Linked DNA regions of Tardiphaga sp. 709. The protein of the gene in region 2 interacts with the protein of the main gene of each other region in a pairwise test. Links are inferred from orthologs where the notes say so. Each region holds a gene or a part of one and is shown on either strand. Other genes may lie near its edges.

What was found. Proteins that work in one complex are often made in the same cells at the same time.
Region 1: the proteins of RSO67_RS01580 (region 2) and RSO67_RS17620 interact in binary tests that used the Escherichia coli proteins (3 or more experiments, as listed by UniProt). The link is inferred for Tardiphaga sp. 709 from one-to-one orthologs.
Region 3: the proteins of RSO67_RS01580 (region 2) and RSO67_RS00065 interact in binary tests that used the Escherichia coli proteins (3 or more experiments, as listed by UniProt). The link is inferred for Tardiphaga sp. 709 from one-to-one orthologs.

Annotation. Positions count from the first base shown.
Region 1 is NZ_CP135529.1:3,602,498-3,605,218, reverse strand. It holds RSO67_RS17620 (P-II family nitrogen regulator), read right to left. Parts: upstream 1,670-2,721; coding sequence 1,331-1,669; downstream 1-1,330. Other genes in the region: tesB (acyl-CoA thioesterase II), read right to left, coding at 2,646-2,721; RSO67_RS17615 (P-II family nitrogen regulator), read right to left, coding at 2,139-2,477; RSO67_RS17625 (ammonium transporter), read right to left, coding at 1-1,276. UniProt on the Escherichia coli protein: Involved in the regulation of nitrogen metabolism. Regulates the activity of its targets by protein-protein interaction in response to the nitrogen status of the cell.
Region 2 is NZ_CP135529.1:310,736-318,878, reverse strand. The notes cover bases 1,127-4,125. They hold RSO67_RS01580 (nitrogen regulation protein NR(II)), read left to right. Parts: upstream 1,127-2,036; coding sequence 2,037-3,215; downstream 3,216-4,125. Other genes in these bases: ntrC (nitrogen regulation protein NR(I)), read left to right, coding at 3,230-4,125; dusB (tRNA dihydrouridine synthase DusB), read left to right, coding at 1,127-2,040. Also shown: RSO67_RS01590 (bifunctional 2-C-methyl-D-erythritol 4-phosphate cytidylyltransferase/2-C-methyl-D-erythritol 2,4-cyclodiphosphate synthase), read right to left, coding at 1-773; more of dusB, read left to right, coding at 1,087-1,126; more of ntrC, read left to right, coding at 4,126-4,672; RSO67_RS01570 (PAS domain-containing sensor histidine kinase), read left to right, coding at 4,865-7,150; RSO67_RS01565 (sigma-54-dependent transcriptional regulator), read left to right, coding at 7,183-8,143.
Region 3 is NZ_CP135529.1:8,689-11,534, reverse strand. It holds RSO67_RS00065 (P-II family nitrogen regulator), read left to right. Parts: upstream 1-1,177; coding sequence 1,178-1,516; downstream 1,517-2,846. Other genes in the region: glnA (type I glutamate--ammonia ligase), read left to right, coding at 1,704-2,846; RSO67_RS00070 (NAD(P)H-hydrate dehydratase), read right to left, coding at 1-735. UniProt on the Escherichia coli protein: P-II indirectly controls the transcription of the glutamine synthetase gene (glnA). P-II prevents NR-II-catalyzed conversion of NR-I to NR-I-phosphate, the transcriptional activator of GlnA. When P-II is uridylylated to P-II-UMP, these events are reversed.

The DNA of each region.
Region 1 (2,721 bases), 3.3 Mb from region 2 along the record:
TCATCTGGGTGACCATGTCGTAGTCGCCAATCTTGCCGGCGACGTAGTCCATGACGCCCGTGCCGCCGAGGGCCGGGTTGACCAGGATGCCGGTGCCGAGCGCGCCGATGATGCCGCCGACGCAATGGACGCCGAACACATCGAGCGAGTCGTCATAGCCAAGCGAGTTCTTCACGACGGTGCAGAAGAACAGGCAGACGACGCCTGCGACCAGACCGAGAACCATCGCGCCCATCGGGCCCGAGAAGCCGCAAGCCGGGGTGACGGCGACGAGGCCGGCAACCGCGCCCGATGCTGCACCGAGCAGCGACGGGTGACCCTTGGTCATCCACTCCGCGAACATCCAGGCCATCGCCGCAACCGCAGTTGCGAGGAAGGTGTTGGTCATCGCGAGAGCGGCAGTGCCCGAGGCTTCGAGGTTCGAACCGACGTTGAAGCCGAACCAGCCAACCCACAGCAGAGACGCGCCGATCATGGTCATGGTCAGCGAGTGCGGAGCCATCAGTTCCTTGCCGTAGCCGGTGCGCTTGCCGATGATCAGGCAACCCACGAGACCAGCAATGCCGGCGTTGATGTGAACGACGGTGCCGCCGGCGAAGTCGAGAGCGCCCCACAGGAACACCTGGCCGGCATCGGCCATGACTTCGTCAAGCTTGGCCTGAGCCGCAGCCTTCGCATCGGGAGCCGCAGCCGCAACAGCCTTGGCGGCTGCGACAATGGCGTCCGGACCGGCCCAGTACCAAACCATGTGCGCGATCGGGAAGTAGATCAACGTCACCCAGAGCGGGATGAACAGTGCAATCGCGGCGAACTTGGTGCGTTCTGCGAAGGCGCCGACGATCAGGCCGGGGGTAATGGCGGCAAAGGTCATCTGGAAGCAGAAGTAGACGAGTTCCGAGATGTTGGCGTCTGCGGTGAACGAAGCAGCCATCGAGTCAGGCGTCACGCCGGCGAGGAACGCCTTGGAGAAACCACCGATATAGGCCGAACCGCCAGTGAACGTGATGCTGTAGCCGTAGAGAGCCCAGATCACCATCACGATGCAAGCGGTGTAGAGGACCTGCATCAACACAGAGAGCATGTTCTTGGAACGAACGAGGCCGCCGTAGAACAGGGCGAGGCCCGGGACTGTCATCAACAGAACCAGCACCGTCGAGGTCATCATCCAGGCGTTATCGCCCTTGTTGACCGTCGGATCGGCGTAAGCCGCAGTTGCGGCGAACAGGCCAACGGCGAGTGCCGCCAATCCCGCGCCAGAGGGACGCTTAAACGTCATTGTGTTTGACTCCTGATTGAAGAATGGGTGAGCGCGAAATCCGAGGAATTCGACTTAGAGGGCTGCAGCATCGGCCTCGCCGGTGCGGATGCGAACCGCGTGGTCGAGGTTGATGACGAAGATCTTGCCGTCGCCGATCTGGCCGGTCTTGGCGGCCGTGGTGATGGCTTCGATGGTCTTGTCGACCTGATCGGAAGCGACAGCCACCTCGATCTTGATCTTGGGCAGGAAGCTCACCGCATATTCAGCGCCGCGATAAATTTCCGTATGGCCCTTCTGCCGGCCATATCCTTTGACTTCCGTCACCGTCAAACCATGAACGCCAATGGCGGTCAGGGCATCACGGACTTCCTCAAGCTTGAATGGCTTGATGATCGCCATAACAATTTTCATGGGTCCTATCCCCGCTTGGGCCCGACCGAAAACCGACCGGGCGATCTCGACTGAGGTTCACCACGCGGAGAAGTTCACTACGCGGGCACAGCCAGACCAGATAGAATCAAATGCCGTGCCAGATCGGCGGAATTCTCTAACGGTTTATGAATCCCCAGCTTTTCGCGTTTCTCACGTGATGAGACAGAGTGCGCTATTCCGTCGCGCCCAAACTCTAGTCAATCCTGCCCAAAAGGGAAGCATGACAGGCTCTCGACATATTCCTGCTTAGGCGGCGGGCAGCCCAGAGGTGTCCAAATACGTCAATCCGAGGCAAAAAACTCGAAATTGTCTAATCTGCAGGCCTTCCAACTGGCGCGCGTAGAATTGACATGGTTCAACCGGGCAAGGCAGTAGAGCCCTTCGGGCGTATTCGAGCGGACTGTGAGAGCAGCTCTGGCTGAAAGCCCAGTGGGCGCTGGCTTATTGCCTAAAGCGCGTCGCTGTCGGTCTCGCCGGTGCGGATACGCAGGGCGTGGTCGATCGGGGTCACGAAGATCTTGCCATCGCCGATCTGGCCGGTCCGGGCTCCGGTGGAGATGACCTCGACCGCCTTGGCTACGAGATCGGATGCCACAGCGATTTCGAGCCGCAGCTTGGGTAGGAAATTCACGATATACTCGGCGCCGCGATACATCTCGGTATGGCCCTTCTGCCGGCCATAGCCTTTCACTTCGGTCACCGTCATGCCGTGGACGCCGATAGCCGTCAAAGCCTGACGCACTTCATCGAGCTTGAAGGGTTTGATGATCGCGACCACGAGCTTCATGCAGGGCTTCCTCTTCGGGGCGGTGTACGACACTGCTTACGCAATCGCGCAACTTTATGCCATCCCTGTTGGCACGACGCGTGGAAATTGGGCGCCGGCGCTGCCTTCGGGCGGGCCAACTGCACGCCAGGACGGCAAGCAGTAATTCCGGACTGGAAGCGAAGCGACTTACGTCGCTGGCTTCTCGCGTCGCTCGCGTACTGAGCCTTCCTGCGCCACGGTCGCCACCAGCGTGCCGTCGGGC
Region 2 (8,143 bases):
ATCATCAGATGATCGCCGTCGCCGAAGGCGTGCACGTCATAGCCCGTGCCCATACGGATATCGCCGAGCGAGGCGGCGAGACGCGCTTCTTCGCGAATGAAATCTTCGGGAGTCGTGAGCTTCATATTTGCAAGATCGCCTTCAAAGGTTGCCACGGTCAATCCCGCCCATTCGGCGAGCGCGGCATCATCGGTGAAATCATCGCGGCCTTCCTTTGCAGCACGACGATGCGCTTCAAGGATGACATCAAAACGAAATGCCTGTGGCGTTTGCGCGCTGCGCAAGCGTGCACGGTCCGGCGTCGCTTCCACGTGTCCGGCCTCGTTGACCTGTTTGATCGTATCGGTAACGGCGACGCCGGGCACCGCAGCGCCAGTGATCTGTGCCGCGGCGATCGCGCGCTCGATCAAAGCAGGGGTCACGAACGGGCGGGCTGCATCGTGAATCAGCACGATGTCCGGCGCGTGATCTGCCAGTGCTTCCAGTCCGGCATGCACCGACGCCTGACGCGTCGCACCGCCATTGGCAGGAACATGATACCTCAGATCGCTGACCGCCTCGTTGAAGATCGCGATGTCGTCGGGATTTGTAATCGGCTGGACCGCAAAGACCTGGGGATGGTTGCAGAACGGCTCCATAGCCCGCGAGATAACGCTGCGGCCTCCGATCATGCGATATTGCTTCGGTGCACCGGCGCCAGCGCGGAGGCCGCGGCCAGCGGCAACAATAATGGCGGCTGTCTTCAAACCGGCAGGATTAGGTGATTTTGTCATCAGGGTCAGGTGATTAAGGGGTAAGCGGTGATCGCACAGCCCTTAGCACGGCCGCGGGCAAAAACAGTATGATTACATTCTCGTGGCTGCATAAGAGTGCATTGCTGCACTGCACTTGCAAAATGAGCGCATCTGTCTAATGTGTAGGCATGACGGTTGACTGCACAACAAATGTGCGCATTATGCGCCCTATGCCCGCAATGCAGCGGACGAGACAACGACGAGCAGGTCTGTGACCACCCCGGACTCAGTATATAGCAAGCCGTTACAAATCGGTGGCATCGAGATCGCCAACCGGGTCGTTCTGGCGCCGATGTCGGGTATCACCGATGCGCCGTTCCGGCGGCTCACCGCCGAACTCGGGGCCGGCCTCGTCGTGTCAGAAATGACCGCCAGCGATGATCTCGTCAATGGTCGTCCCATGTCGGTATTGCGCTGCGAAGCGACCGGGATTGGCCCACATGTGGTCCAGCTGGCCGGCTGTGAGACCCACTGGATGGCCGAGGGGGCCCGTGTGGCCGAAGCCGCCGGCGCCGACATCATCGATATCAATATGGGCTGCCCGGCGCGGCACGTCACAGGTGGCCAGTCGGGCTCGGCGCTGATGCGCGACCTCGACCACGCATTGAAGCTGATCGAAGCGACCATCGCTGCCGTGAAAGTGCCTGTGACTCTCAAAATGCGACTGGGCTGGGACGATCGCACGCTGAATGCGCCCGAGCTTGCGAAGCGCGCGGAAGAGGCGGGTGTGCAGCTCATCACCGTGCACGGCCGCACCCGTTGCCAGTTCTACAAGGGCGAAGCCGACTGGAGCGCTGTGCGCCCGGTGAAGGACGCGGTGAGCATCCCAGTGATCGTCAATGGTGACATCACCTCCTACGACAAGGCGGTGAGTGCGCTGAAGATGTCCGGCGCCGATGCCGTGATGATGGGGCGGGGCGCGCAGGGCATGCCGTGGCTGCCCGGCCAGATTGGCCGACGTCTCGAAAACGGCATCGCGGAAGCCGTGCCGTCGCTGCAGCAGCAGCTCGCTTATATCTGTGCCCTCTACGACGATGTTGTCCGTCACTACGGCCTGCGCATCGGCCTGCGCCACGCGCGCAAACATCTCGGCTGGGCGCTCGATGCGGCCGCGGCTACGAGCTGCGCGCCGGCTGAGACCCTGACGACCTGGCGACAGAAGATCCTTACATCCGAAGATCCCTCCGGTGTGCAGCGATCTCTGAATGACGCTTTTGATGATTTCGCATGGAGTGCTGCCGCATGAACGCCGCAGAGCACCGTCGCCCTGTCCCGACCGACAGTGAGGCCATTCTCAACGCACTACCGAATCCGGTGATCCTGATCGCACCCGATGGCAAGATCGTCGACGCCAATATGGCTGCAGAATCCTTTTTCGAGATTTCTACGCAGTTCCTGCGCAGGCAGTCTCTGAAAGAGTTGGTGCCATTCGGCAGTCCGCTGCTGGCGCTGATCGATCAGGTTCGCGCCGCCGGTTCGCCGGTGAACGAATACAAGGTGGATCTGGGCACGCCCCGCATCGGCGGCGACCGTCAGGTCGATCTGCATGTCGCGCCGCTCACAGAGCGTCCCGGACATATTGTGGTGATGCTGCAGGAGCGCACCATTGCCGACAAGATGGATCGGCAGCTCACCCATCGCAGCGCGGCCCGGTCGGTGATCGCACTGGCGGCCATGCTGGCGCATGAAATCAAGAATCCGCTGTCGGGCATTCGCGGCGCCGCACAGCTTCTGGAGCAGTCGGCATCGTCCGAAGACCGCATGCTGACGCGGCTGATCATGGACGAGGCCGACCGCATCGTGACGCTGGTCGACCGCATGGAAGTGTTCGGCGACGACCGTCCGGTGGCGCGCGGCCCGGTCAACATTCACTCCGTGCTCGATCACGTGAAGCGCCTCGCGCAGTCGGGCTTTGCCCGCAACATCCGCTTCATCGAGGATTACGACCCGTCGCTGCCGCCCGTGCTGGCCAATCAGGATCAGCTGATTCAGGTGTTCCTGAATCTGGTGAAGAACGCCGCGGAAGCCATCGTCGATCTCGGCTCCGACGGCGAAATCCAGCTCACCACCGCGTTCCGGCCGGGCGTGCGGCTGTCGGTGCCGGGCAAGAAATCGCGCGTATCATTGCCGCTGGAGTTCTGCGTCAAGGACAACGGCCCCGGCGTTCCCGAAGATCTGCTGCCCAACCTGTTCGATCCCTTCGTCACCACCAAGCCCACCGGAAGCGGCCTGGGTCTTGCATTGGTTGCGAAGATTGTCGGCGATCACGGTGGGATCATCGAATGTGAATCTCAGCCACGAAAGACGACGTTTCGCGTGCTGTTGCCGATGTTCAACCCCGCCAAGAAATTGGACGACAAGACCCTTGATCCGAGCAGCGCCGATGCCCCCGCGGCCTCGACGCACACCTCACAGACGTAAGACGAGGACTAACGATGGCTGCAGGTAGCATTCTGGTTGCGGACGATGATACGGCGATCCGCACCGTCCTCAATCAGGCGCTGTCGCGCGCCGGATATGAGGTTCGCCTGACCGGGAACGCAGCCACGTTGTGGCGCTGGGTCAGCCAGGGCGAGGGCGACCTTGTGATCACCGACGTGGTGATGCCCGACGAGAACGCGTTCGATCTGCTGCCGCGTATCAAGAAGATGCGCCCCAATCTGCCGGTTATCGTGATGAGCGCGCAGAACACCTTCATGACCGCGATCCGCGCGTCGGAACGCGGCGCCTATGAGTATCTGCCGAAGCCGTTCGATCTGAAGGAACTGATCGCGATTGTCGGCCGCGCTTTGGCGGAGCCGAAGGAGCGTGTCGCCAGCCACGCCGATGACGGCGAGTTCGACTCGATCCCGCTGGTCGGCCGCTCGCCGGCGATGCAGGAAATCTACCGCGTCCTCGCCCGCCTGATGCAGACCGATCTGACGGTGATGATCTCCGGCGAGTCCGGCACCGGCAAGGAACTGGTGGCCCGCGCGCTGCACGACTACGGCAAGCGCCGCAACGGCCCGTTCGTGGCGGTCAACATGGCGGCGATCCCGCGCGATCTTATCGAATCCGAATTGTTCGGCCATGAGCGCGGCGCCTTCACCGGCGCCAATGCCCGCGCCACCGGCCGCTTCGAGCAGGCCGAAGGGGGCACTCTGTTTCTGGACGAAATCGGCGACATGCCGATGGAAGCCCAGACACGTTTGTTGCGCGTGCTGCAGCAGGGCGAATACACGACCGTTGGCGGCCGCACGCCGATCAAGACCGACGTGCGTATCGTCGCCGCCTCCAACAAGGATCTGCGTATCCTGATCCAGCAGGGCCTGTTCCGCGAGGATCTGTTCTTCCGCCTCAACGTCGTGCCGCTGCGGCTACCGCCGCTGCGCGAGCGCATCGAGGATCTGCCCGATCTGATCCGCCACTTCTTTGCACTCGCGGAGAAGGATGGCCTGCCGCCGAAGAAGCTCGACGCCCTGGCGCTCGAGCGCATGAAGCAGCATCGCTGGCCGGGCAACGTCCGCGAACTCGAAAACCTCGCACGCCGCCTCGCGGCATTGTATCCGCAGGACGTTATCACCGGCTCGGTGATCGACGGCGAACTGGCGCCGCCCGCTGTGGCCTCGGGTGGTAGCGCGCCGACTGGCGTGGATAATCTCGGTGGGGCCGTCGAGGTCTATCTGTCCTCGCACTTCTCCGGTTTCCCGAACGGCGTGCCGCCGCCGGGTCTCTATCACCGCATTCTCCGCGAGATCGAGGTACCGCTGCTGACCGCAGCACTGGCCGCGACCCGAGGCAACCAGATCCGCGCTGCGGATCTGCTCGGCCTCAACCGCAACACCCTGCGGAAGAAGATTCGCGACCTCGACATTCAGGTCTATCGAACCGGCGGCTGATCCCGGCAGTGAGATCGAGTAATTCCAGGGTTTGAAACGCAAAAACAAACGAAAACGCAGGGTATGCGTTTTCGTTGGCTAGTCTGCGCCGTGGATTTGTCGTAATTGGGCAACATTGTTGTATGATTGCATCAGTGCGGTCCGGGCTGTCTCCGGCAGCCGCACGGCGTCCACGCTCACCACATTGTCGGAATGACCAGCGCAGACACGTCGGCTACAGCCTATGAACCGTCGATGGCGGAGCCGCGCAGGTGGACCCTGCGACGGCTGTTCGTACCATTGGCTGTCGGCCTGGCGCTCCTGTCGTCATGCCTGACCTTCCTCGTCCTGAACGGCCTTACGCCAATCGCGCCGACCCATCAGGTTGTCGTCACCTTCCTTCTGATCAATGCCGCCAGCGTCCTCCTGCTGGTCCTGATCATTGCGCGGGAGATCTGGAAGGTTGTCCAGGCGCGTCGCAGGGGCAGGGCGGCGGCCCGGCTGCATGTGCAGATCGTCAGCCTGTTCTCGGTGATCGCCGTACTGCCGGCGGTGCTCGTCTCGATCGTCGCCAATGTGACCCTCGACCGCGGCCTCGACCGGCTGTTCTCCGGCCCAACCAAGGCGGTCATCAACAATTCGCTCGTGATTGCCAGTGCCTATCTGCACGAGCACGGCCAGTTGATTGGCGGCGATATCCTCGGCATGGCCGACGATCTCGCGCGCATCCAGCCGCTTTTCTATCAGGACCGCGGTACGTTCCGTTCGTTGATGCTGGCAAATGCAACCGCGCGCAATCTGCCGGGCGCCATGTTGATCGACAAGGATCGCAATGTCATCGAACCCGACCAGCCTGGCATCAAACAGGAATTCTCACCGCCGCCGGCAGACTTTCTCGTCAATGTCAGCGCATCCGAGCCGGCCATCGCTGTGATCCCCGAGGGAAACTACGTCGCCGCCGTGATCCGATTGCGAGCGTTCGACAATATGTTCCTCTATGTCGCCCGCAAGCTCGATCCGCGCGTGGTCGCGCAGATGAACCAGAGCCAGGCGGGTGCGGCCGAATATGCCGAACTGGAATCGCGCAGACTCGGCATTCAGGTCGCCTTCGCGCTGATGTTCACCGTGATCGCACTGACGGTGCTGATGTCCGCCGTGCTGATCGGGCTGAATTTCGCCAACTGGCTGGTGGCGCCGATCCGCCGCCTGATGGGCGCTGCGAACATGGTTTCGACCGGTGATCTTCATGTCCAGGTGCCGGTGATCCAGTCGGAGGGCGATCTCGCCCATCTCGGCGAGACTTTCAACAAGATGACGCAGGAGCTGCGTACCCAGCGTGACGAACTGGTCAGCGCCAGCGACGTCATCGACAGCCGCCGCCGTTTCATCGAGGCGGTGTTATCATCGGCCAGCGCCGGCATCATCGGCGTCGACGGCTCGAACATGATCGGCATTCTCAACCGCTCGGCCGAGAAGCTTGTCGGACATTCGGAGTCCGAGACGCTGGGCCATCCGCTGCACGAGATCATTCCCGAGCTCGACGAATTGATGCAGACCGCACGCGAGGGATCGCAGCGGCTGGTGCAAGGACAGGTGACGATCACCCGCGACGGGCAGGAGCGCAATCTGTCGGTGCGCGTCAGCGCCGAACAGACCAGCCAGTCGCGCGACAGCTACATCATCACCCTCGACGACATCACCGAACTCGTCTCGGCACAGCGCACCTCGGCCTGGGCCGATGTGGCGCGCCGCATCGCGCATGAGATCAAAAATCCGCTGACGCCGATCCAGCTCTCTGCCGAGCGCATCAAGCGCAAGTTCGGCAAGGTGATCGTCGACGACAAGGCGATCTTCGAACAATGCACCGATACCATCGTCCGGCAGGTCGATGACATCCGGCGCATGGTCGACGAATTTTCGCGCTTTGCGCGCATGCCCAAACCCGTGATCGAGGGTGAGGATGTCGCCGACACTGTGCGTCAGGCCGTATTCCTGATGCGGGTCGGTCACCCCGACCTCGACATCTCCGCCGAGATCAAGGAAGAGCCGATGCGCGCGCGGTTCGACCGCCGGCTGATCTCGCAGGCGCTCACCAATATCATCAAGAATGCGACAGAGGCGATCGAGGCCGTGCCGCCAGAGGAACTTGGCAAAGGTCGTATTGGCGTCACAGCGTCGCGCGAGAACGACATGATCGTGATCGACGTGATCGACAACGGCATCGGTCTGCCGACCGTCAACAGGTCGCGTTTGCTCGAACCCTATGTCACGACTCGCGAGAAGGGCACTGGCCTCGGCCTCGCGATCGTCGGCAAGGTGCTCGAGGATCACGGTGGAGGCATCGAACTTGGTGACGCATCGAGTGTTCGTCCAGGACAGCGCGGTGCCTGGATGCGACTGCGGTTTTCCATCTCCGGTCAGAAGGCTGACGCGGATAAGAGTGAACCGGAAGCCCCGCCTGATGACGAACCGAAGATCAAAACTGCTACCGGCAACTGACAAGAATAAACGTGACCAGGATATTTTGACCCATGGCAAATGACATTCTGATCGTCGACGACGAAGCCGATATTCGCGATCTTGTTGCGGGCATTCTGGACGATGAGGGCTTCACCACCCGCACAGCACGAGACAGCGATTCCGCGCTCGCGGAAATCGCCAATCGCCGCCCCAACATGGTGTTTCTGGACATCTGGCTGCAGGGCAGCAAGCTCGACGGCCTGCAACTGCTCGAGCAGGTCAAGCGCGACAATCCCGAATTGCCTGTGGTGATGATCTCAGGCCACGGCAATATCGAAACCGCGGTCGCGGCGATCAAGCGTGGCGCCTATGACTTCATCGAAAAGCCGTTCAAGGCTGACCGGCTGATCCTTGTCGCGACGCGCGCGCTCGAGACATCGCGGCTGAAACGCGAAGTCAAGGAACTGAAGCAACTCGCGCCGGTCGCCAATTCGCTGACCGGGCGCTCCGCCGCCATGAACCAGCTGCGCCAGACCATCGATCGCGCCGCCAAGGCCAATAGCCGCATTCTCATCGTCGGCCCGTCGGGCGCCGGTAAGGAGCTCGCCGCGCGCACGCTGCACACGGCCTCTGCCCGCTCCACGGGACCGTTCGTCGTTATCAACGCTGCTGCGATTACGCCGGAGCGCATGGAAGTCGAACTGTTCGGCATCGAACAGTCCAATGGCGAACAGGCGCGTAAGGCAGGAGCCCTGGAAGAGGCTCATGGTGGCACGCTATTCATCGATGAGATCGGCGATCTGCCCCGCGAGACCCAGAACAAGATCTTGCGCGTGCTGGTCGATCAGACTTTCATGCGGGCAGGGGGCACCACCAAGGTCAATGTCGACGTCCGCATCATTTCGTCGACCGCGCGCAATCTCGAAGAAGAAATCGCCGAGGGTCGTTTCCGTGAGGATCTCTATCATCGCCTCTCGGTGGTGCCGATCCGCGTGCCGCCGCTGTCCGAGCACCGCGAGGATATTCCGGAGC
Region 3 (2,846 bases), 310 kb from region 2 along the record:
GTCGCCGGAGACAACCACGGCATGGCCGCGTGAGAATTTGTGGCTGTTGATCTTCGGCACCGGAAAGGCGTCGGCCCACAGGTCCGGATTGTTCTCGAAAGTCTGCGGGCGGATTTCCGCCAGCACATCCTCGTCGATGCCGATGTCGATCACCCGCAGCCGGCCACAATGCACCCGGCCCGGCACCAGCAGATGACCCGGCTTGGGCCTGAAGAACGTCACCGTCTCGGTCGCCCTGATAGCGCCGCCCATCACGGCCCCTGAATCGCCGTTGATCCCGCTCGGCAGATCGACAGCCAGTACGGGCACGCCGGCCGCATTGATGGCGTCGATCATGATCAGCGGGTCGCCCTTGACCGGACGATTGAGCCCGGCGCCGAATAGCGCGTCGATGATCAAAGCCGGCTGCCCGATCAGCGAGGGATCGCAGGGCAGCACCTCGCCCTTCCATCCCTTGGCAGCCAATGCCGCGTCGCCCTTCAGCGTCGCCCGGTCGCACAGCAGGATCACCGAAACGTCACGCCCCTGCGCCGCAAGCTCGGCCGCCGCGACGAAGCCGTCGCCGCCATTGTTGCCACGACCGGCAACGACCAGGATCGCCCCCTCCTCGGCCAGTTCGCCCGCCACATCCGCGACCGCCCGTCCCGCAGCGCGCATGAGCTTGAAGCCTGGCGTGCCCGCCGCAATCGTGAGTTGATCGGCGCGCGCCATCTCGTCGGTCGTTAGAATATCCATCTCGCTTCTCACTACGCCTTTTTGGAAGGCACTCGCGTCACACGCGAACGCAGCAGAGTAAAACTGCACATCGAACGATCACTTTGATCACTATGTAGGCAAAAGTAGTCGAATACTCTTGATGCGAACCTCGTCAGGTGCGATGTAATAACCTGATAATGCTTCAAAAATAGCCGAGGAGCGAACTTGGCACGGACCCTGCTTTTAGGGAAGCCAGCTTCGGGTCCGTCGCGCTCACCGGCAAATGTTGAAAGACACCTGTTCAAGAGACAGGGGTGGCCGACCGTCTACCGCATCGGGCGAGATTTCGTCGGTGCGGCGTGGCGGCAGCGCAATAACGCCCGAAATTGGGTATCGAACAGTGTGCGCAAAACGCGCAATGGTCAAAGCGACTTGAGGCAAATAACTTGCGGCCTGATTGGAAGTGCCGGGGAGACGTTCAGTGAAAAAGATCGAAGCCATCATCAAGCCCTTCAAGCTGGACGAGGTGAAAGAGGCTCTTCAGGAAGTCGGGTTGCAAGGCATTACCGTCACGGAAGCCAAGGGCTTCGGCCGTCAGAAGGGCCACGCCGAACTTTATCGCGGCGCTGAATACATCGTCGACTTTCTACCCAAGGTGAAGATCGAGATCGTGATTGGCGATGACCTCGTCGAAAAGGCGATCGATGCCATCCGTCGCGCCGCACAAACCGGCCGCATTGGTGACGGCAAGATCTTTGTGTCGAACATCGAGGAAGCCGTTCGCATCCGTACCGGCGAGTCCGGACTCGACGCGATCTGACGGACTGGACGCTCTCCAAGCCGGGTGCTATCCGACATCAACGCTTCAAGGCGTCACCAAAAAGGCTGCTTCGGCAGCCTTCTGTTGTTGACGGTTTGTCTTGTTGAAAACATGCCGTTGTGACCTGATCGTCACGACAGATTGTTACGTCCCGGAAATCGGCCCGCAAATAAAGGTAGGGAGCCCCATGACGACCGCCAAAGAAGTCCTGCAGTCCATCAAGGACAATGACGTCAAATACGTCGACCTGCGTTTCACCGATCCCCGCGGCAAGTGGCAGCACGTGACCTTCGACGTCTCGATGGTCGATGAAGAAATGTTCGCCGAAGGCACCATGTTCGACGGTTCCTCGATCGCCGGCTGGAAGGCGATCAACGAGTCGGACATGATGCTGATGCTGGATCCGGCAACGGCGACGATCGATCCGTTCTTCGCAGAGACCACCATGGTCATCACCTGCGACATTCTCGAGCCCTCCACTGGCGAGCCCTATAACCGCGACCCGCGCGGCATCGCCAAGAAGGCCGAAGCCATGGTCAAGTCCATGGGCATCGGCGACACCGTGTTCGTCGGTCCGGAAGCCGAATTCTTCGTGTTCGACGACGTCCGCTTCTCGAGCGACCCGTACAACACCGGCTTCAAGCTCGACTCGTCCGAATTGCCGACCAACTCCGGCACCGAATATGAAGGCGGCAATCTCGGCCACCGCATTCGCACCAAGGGCGGTTACTTCCCCGTTCCGCCGCAGGACTCGGTGCAGGACATGCGCTCGGAAATGCTCGGCGCAATGGCGCGCATGGGCGTCAAGGTCGAGAAGCATCACCACGAAGTGGCGTCCGCCCAGCACGAACTCGGCATGAAGTTCGACACCCTGACCTACATGGCCGACCAGATGCAGATCTATAAGTATTGCATCCATCAGGTCGCGCACATCTACGGCAAGACCGCCACCTTCATGCCGAAGCCGGTCTTCGGCGACAACGGCTCGGGCATGCATGTGCACCAGTCGATCTGGAAGGACGGCAAGCCGACCTTCGCCGGCAACAAGTATGCCGACCTCTCCGAGACCTGCCTCCACTACATCGGCGGCATCATCAAGCACGCCAAGGCGATCAACGCCTTCACCAACCCGTCGACCAACTCCTACAAGCGTCTGGTCCCCGGCTACGAAGCCCCGGTGCTGCTCGCCTACTCCGCGCGCAACCGTTCGGCCTCCTGCCGCATCCCCTACACCACCAACCCGAAGGCCAAGCGCGTCGAAGTTCGCTTCCCGGATCCGATGGCCAATCCGTATCTCGCTTTCGCCGCGATGCTGATGGCCGGTCTCGAC